Regions from separate parts of the Bacillus paramobilis genome, predicted to be linked through region 1. Evidence: predicted binding sites of a transcription regulator. Region 1 holds the regulator's gene; each other region holds the start of a gene.

The links. Region 1 encodes Rex, which represses fermentation and respiration genes when NADH is low (regulators of the CRP and FNR family bind a similar motif). Its sites were predicted from a motif close to TTGTGAAATATTTCACAA; they were not measured.
Region 2: AABL52_RS02085 (DUF1641 domain-containing protein) is a predicted target of Rex. The motif match lies at 920-937, and genes of this name have one in related genera.
Region 3: AABL52_RS03120 (L-lactate dehydrogenase) is a predicted target of Rex. The motif match lies at 783-800, and genes of this name have one in related genera.

Annotation. Positions count from the first base shown of each region.
Region 1 covers NZ_CP151108.1:5,023,660-5,025,867, forward strand. Annotated here, with positions in the region: gene AABL52_RS25555 (CPBP family intramembrane glutamic endopeptidase) at 1-716, shown strand, start outside; gene AABL52_RS25560 (YdiK family protein) at 713-904, shown strand; gene AABL52_RS25565 (redox-sensing transcriptional repressor Rex) at 934-1,563, opposite strand; gene AABL52_RS25570 (ABC-F family ATP-binding cassette domain-containing protein) at 1,751-2,208, shown strand, end outside.
Region 2 covers NZ_CP151108.1:434,625-436,832, forward strand. Annotated here, with positions in the region: gene AABL52_RS02080 (NAD(P)/FAD-dependent oxidoreductase) at 1-375, opposite strand, end outside; gene AABL52_RS02085 (DUF1641 domain-containing protein) at 420-860, opposite strand; gene AABL52_RS02090 (winged helix-turn-helix transcriptional regulator) at 1,291-1,638, opposite strand; gene AABL52_RS02095 (MFS transporter) at 2,010-2,208, shown strand, end outside.
Region 3 covers NZ_CP151108.1:606,189-608,396, forward strand. Annotated here, with positions in the region: gene AABL52_RS03115 (DUF4179 domain-containing protein) at 1-431, shown strand, start outside; gene AABL52_RS03120 (L-lactate dehydrogenase) at 917-1,861, shown strand; gene AABL52_RS03125 (S8 family serine peptidase) at 2,114-2,208, opposite strand, start outside.

The sequences.
Region 1 (2,208 bases):
ACATTTTAATGCAGTTATCATCCATTGCTGGATTACCACTTCTGCTGAAAACTGGACTTTATGATAACAGGGGCTTTACTAGAGAAGAGAAATTTCAACTCATAACTGGCCACTGGGCAATCATTAGCTTCTTTATTGCATTATGTATCGTACTTTGGTTACTTAGAACAGATATTCGCGACAGACGTTTAGATACAACGCGTTCTACTATTCCAGCTACGATTGGTTGGATTTTTATCGGCTTCTTCTTAGCATTTTTCTCGCAAAGTATTGCCGGCATGATAGAAATGCGTTTATTAGGAATTAAACCTGGATCAGAAAATACAGCGAGACTTATGGATATTGCTAGGACGACACCTTGGTTCCTTATCGTCATATCTATAATAGGACCTATCTTGGAAGAAATCGTATTTAGAAAAATTTTATTTGGTACACTTTATAAGAAGTTTAACTTCTTTATTGCTGCTATCATTAGTTCTCTCGTATTCGCAGCAATTCATTTTGATTTTACTCACCTATTGGTATACACTTCTATGGGGCTCGTATTCGCCTTTTTATATGTAAAAACGAAGCGTATTATCGTCCCTATCGCAGCTCATGTTGCTATGAATACATTAGTTGCAGTTGCTCAAGTTTTAATGAGCAATGAACAAATTCAAGAAATGATTAAAGAAGCTGAAAAAATGCAAGGCTTTATCGGAGGATTTTTAGTATGAGAAACTCACCATTGTTCATGGCTGCATTGTACTTCCTTCTAGGGTGTATCTTTACACGCTTCGCCATTACGAACGTAACAGATACAATCTGGAATATGTGGACAATACTATTTGCAGTTATGGCAACAATTGATTTTAATTTGGCACTTCGCCTTATCTTAGTTAAATTCACAAAGAAAAAACAATAATAAAACGCAGAGGTCGCTTCCTCTGCGTTTTATTGTGGATAATTCTTTAAAAAGTAAACAAGTGTTTGTAACTCTACCGCTAAATCAATATGATGAATTCTTATATTGTCTGACACATTTAAGCGTGCTGGTGTGAAATTTAAAATACCATGCACATTCGTTTCTGCCAATCTATCTGCTACAGGTTGTGCTACTGTAGCGGGTACTGTTAATATTGCCACTTGTATATCAGTTGATAAACGTTCTTCTAATTCATCTAAATGATATACAGGAATGCCCCCGATTTCTGTTCCGACTTTCTCTTCACTAACGTCAAACGCCATTTCAATTTTTGTATTATTGTTTTTCGTGAAATTATAATGTAAGAAAGCGGTCCCTAAATTACCTACTCCAATAAGTGCTACACGTGTTATATCATCTTGGTCGAGTGTTTCACGGAAAAATGATAATAAATAATTTACGTTATATCCATAACCTTTTTTCCCTAACGCTCCAAAATATGAGAAATCTCTTCGAATCGTTGCGGAATCAACCTTTACCGCTTCACTCAATTCGGCTGATGAAACACGTTGCTTACCAGAAAGAGATAAGTTTTGGATAAATCGATAGTATAGAGGCAATCGTTTGGCAGTGGCCTGTGGAATTTTTTGCTGATCCATATAACCTCTCCTCTCTTCCTATCTTTATTCATATACTTGAATCAAATACAGAAGTTTAGCACTCATGAATTTCCCTGTATAATAAAGAGAAGAAGTATTCTCTCTTTATTTTAAACTATACACTATTTTTAGTATGATTGAGAAATATAAACATGGCAAAGTTAAGAAATTATTTGAGGTGAAAACATTGATTTTATTACAAGTAAACGCGCTTTCGAAATTATACGGTGCAGAAACGATTCTTGCAAACATAAAATTGGAAGTTCAAACGAAAGATCGTATCGCATTAGTCGGACGAAATGGAGCCGGTAAATCTACGTTATTAAAAATAATAGCTGGTGAGCTATCTCATGATGGCGGCGAAATTATAAAACCAAAAGATGTCTCAATCGGGTACTTAGCTCAAAATACCGGGTTAGAAACGTCTTTAACAATTTGGGATGAAATGTTAACCGTCTTTACACACCTGCAGCAAATGGAGACAAAGCTTCGAAGGCTAGAGCAAGAAATGGGCAAAGAAGAAAACTTTTCAAACGAGGCTACATATGAAAGATTATTAGCTGACTATGACCAATTACAATTAAATTATAAAGATCAAGGTGGCTATCAGTACGAAGCAGATATTCGTTCAATTTTAAGTGGGCT
Region 2 (2,208 bases), 700 kb from region 1:
TACCATGCTGTTTTCTTCCAGTCCTGGAATACCGAAGTAAGCAGTTTTACTTCCTAAAGCAACTACAAGTGCATCGTAAGATAAAGTAGTGCCACCAGCTAGTTTAATTTCTTTGCTATCAACTGAGAATGACTCAACTGTTGCAATTTTAAGATCGATGTCTTTACCTTTGAAAAGCTTTGTAAGTGGCATTGCAATTGCTTGCTCAGCAACGTTACCAGCTGCAAGGCGGTGTAGTTCAGTGATGATTTGGTGTGTTGGGTATTGGTTAATCACTGTAACTTGTGCTTCTGATTTGCTGTAATATTTACGTACGTTTAAAGCGGCAAGAAGACCGCCATAACCAGCGCCTAAGATGACAATTTGTTTTGACATAGTATGATATCCCCCGTCTTTACTAATTGTTGTTATAAGTTAAATTATTTATTGTTACGTTCTGCACTAATTTGAAGATATGCGTTCACAAAGCGGAACATTTTTTGTGCTTGTGGGTCTTTTAATAATTTTAATAGACCGAACAGGCCGATAACTTCGTTGCTTTCGTCAGCACGATCTTTCGCTTCGATTGCAGTAGCAGCCATGCTTTTCACTGTATCTTTTACAGGTTCTACAAGCTCTGTGATTGCACCAACAGTGTCGCTTTTTAATACTTCATCAGTAGCAACAGTTTGAGCGAAGTCATAAGACTTAGTTAAAATGTTAACAAGCTCAGTTAATTTTGGAAGCTGTTCTACTAGTGTAGTTAATGATTCTTGTACCTCAGGTTTTAACAACTGATCAAGTACATCAAGTTGTCCTTGGCTAGCAGAAATTTGTACAGTTTCTTGTTCTGGCTTTGTTTGAGTCATAGTTTCTGGCATCTCCAATTCTCCTTTACGATAGCAATACTCTTATTTTTGATAGGTAAGATAGTAAACGCTTGCGAAACTTTATACAAAGTTTCACAAAGCACAATAAAATGCCTTTAAATTTATGCCAGCAAGTAAGCTGAAATCATAAATCCAAAACCATAATGTCTTACCTATTATTTATGAACTGTCCGATACATGGCTTGTCCGCATAATGGAAAGCTCCGTTACCGGAAAGTGTATATAATATATATCCTATATTATATACTATATACACCTATGTTAACATAAAAATGATTCCTAATTATTCGATATTAAGCGTATAACGTAGTACTGACAAGGCATGAAAGCGCATAAATTATTTTGTTACGGTTAGAAATGTACGTATATATAAATAAAAAAAGGAAAAAATGGACAAATTTATGTTCATTTTTTCCTTTTTTTATTGTTCACCTTCTGTTATTAGCATCGATGTGTTACCGCTTTTTTCAAGATGGCATTCGCCCCAAGTACAAAGGGAATCAAGAATGGATTCTAAAGACCAACCGTAGTCTGTAAGGGAATACTCTACTTTTGGTGGTACTTGATTGTATACCTTTCTTTGAATAACTCCATCTTCTTCTAATTCGCGTAATTGCTGTGTTAACATTTTTTGTGTAATACCAGGCATGAGACGTTTTAATTCACTCGTTCTCTTTGTCCCTTTCGTTAAGTGGCAAAGAATAACGACTTTCCATTTTCCGCCGATAACCTCTAAAGTTGCTTCAACGGGAATATTATATTTCTTCATATAAAAATCTCCTTTGATGAATGTAGATGTCAGTTTTCCAACAAAAGAAGCTAAATAATTTAAATGTTACTAAAAAGTACCTATAGCACTTTAAAGTACGTACTTTTTATCATGTTGAATATGTTCCATAATAGCATAAGTAAGAGGGAAATGAGTAGTACGGTACTAAAAAGTGCCTATGTTACTTTTTGGTACCTATCGTACTTTTAAGTGCGTTCTTCAAAAAAAGAGTGAAGCCATTCATAATAGCATATATGAGCAGTAAATATATTTTTGTAGAAGAAAAAAGGCCTTTTTTCATACTATTATGATTGGATTTCTCGCATTAAGGAGGAGTTCAATTGAATTCATATACAGTATCTTCTTCGGCTATGCAGACGAATCGAAGAAGTATGTTTGCTTTATTAGCGCTAGCAATTAGTGCGTTTGGAATTGGTACAACCGAATTTATTAGTGTCGGTTTATTACCATCTATTTCAGAGGATTTACATGTTTCTGTTACAACAGCGGGTTTAACCGTTTCTTTATATGCATTAGGAGTAGCGTTTGGTGCTCCGGTATTAACGTCAT
Region 3 (2,208 bases), 870 kb from region 1:
TTGGACAAACAGGAACATGGAACGTAGCATTTCCTCTTACAAAAGTTAAAGGTGAGATTCGTAAATTTACTCCTAATATAAAAACATTAACGAAAGATAATCTGTATGCATTAACAGTAGATCAAGTAATCTTTTCTTCACTTTCAACGAGGATTGATTTGACCTTTGATTATCCAAAAGAAATGGAAGCTAATGATAGCTGGCCAGCACTTGATTATACTGTCACTGATGATAAAGGAAAAATCTACGAAGGAGTCAGCTTGCAAGTTGGTAGCACGGGATTATACGGACACCATGTTGTTTTAGCTCTTCCACCGATGGATAATCCTCCAAAATCGTTAACAATTGAGCCCGCGTATCTTAGTGGTCTAAATGATACATTAAAAAATGGAGGTGCTGAAGATTTGAAAACGACTGTGTTGCTACAATAATTGAAGAGCTTGGCTAGGTTTCCATGTCTATTGAATGTTAATAAGTGATGGTATGTTAATTTGACGTGTATGGAAAAAACATCGATATCCAGTTAAGATAAATTTGTATCCATATAATCAAAAGACGCTATTCTTTTTGTAGAAATATGCAGAAAGGATGGCGTTTTTTATGCTATTATCATTGTCGAGTTTTGTTGGTAAGTCTATATAGTGCAAAAATCGCTGGAATAATTTCCTTTACCGACAAAATACCTTTCACAATCTAAAGAAAACGCCTCCATTGAGATTGATTTCATACTTGATTTAATAACTTTACACTCTATGTGAAAAAGTTCACAAATAGGTCATAATTTGTGAAGTAATTCACAATAATACGTGCTACAATATGAATGTAAAGAAGTTAAACAACATTAAATTAGTATTTTAATTAATTACTTAAACAATCATAAAAAAATAGATGTGAACAATAGAGAGGGGAAATTAACATGAAAAAAGGTATCAATCGTGTAGTATTAGTAGGAACAGGAGCTGTAGGTTGTAGTTACGCTTACTCAATGATCAACCAAGGTGTAGCTGAAGAATTCGTACTTGTAGATGTTAATGAAGCAAAAGCAGAAGGAGAAGCAATGGACTTAAGCCATGCGGTACCATTCTCTCCATCACCAACAAAAGTTTGGAGCGGTAGCTATGCAGATTGTAAAGATGCAGATTTAGTAGTTATCACTGCTGGATTACCACAAAAGCCAGGTGAAACTCGTTTAGATTTAGTTGAGAAAAACACAAAAATCTTTAAACAAATCGTTCGCGGTATTATGGATAGCGGATTCGATGGAATCTTCTTAATCGCAACTAACCCAGTTGATATTTTAACTTACGTAACTTGGAAAGAATCTGGTCTACCAAAAGAGCGCGTAATCGGTTCTGGTACTACTTTAGACTCTGCTCGTTTCCGTTACATGTTAGGTGACTACTTAGATGTAGATCCACGTAACGTTCATGCTTACATCGTTGGTGAACACGGTGACACTGAACTTCCAGTATGGAGCCACGCTACTATCGGTGTACAAAAACTAGAAACAATCTTAGCTAACAACGAACAGTACAAACAAGAAGACTTAGATAAAATCTTCGAAAACGTACGTGATGCAGCTTACCATATCATCGAGCGTAAAGGTGCAACTTACTACGGAATCGGTATGTCACTACTTCGTGTAACTAAAGCAATCTTAAGCAACGAGAACAGCGTATTAACTGTATCTGCATACCTTGAAGGACAATATGGTGAGCAAGATGCTTTCGTAGGTGTTCCAGCTGTTATTAACCGCGAAGGTGTACGTGAAATCGTAGAACTTGAGCTAAATGAAGATGAAAAAGCGAAATTCGCTCATTCTGTAAAAGTATTAAAAGAAACAATGGCACCAGTACTATAATAATTGCTAAATAATTAAGAGGCGGGAAACTGCTTCCTACCTCTTAATTTTTATATAATTTAAAGGATTTACCGAAAGGTTACTTTCGTCGTGGAACTGAGAAGCTACCACTTCAAGCTTTGCTAAGTGGCGAGTAGTTCACTATAAATTCCTTTTCCGGTTTCCCTTGTATATCCCCAATATACCCCTTTTGCTGGATAAGGGTCATTTATAGAAAAGAGCACTCTACTTTACGTAGAGTGCTCTTTATTATTATTTTTTAGGAGTTAATCCTAATTTCTTTAAAATATCTGCAAGTGTACCGCTTTTTGATTTTTCAACAGGCGTTTGTGATTTAGATGCATCTG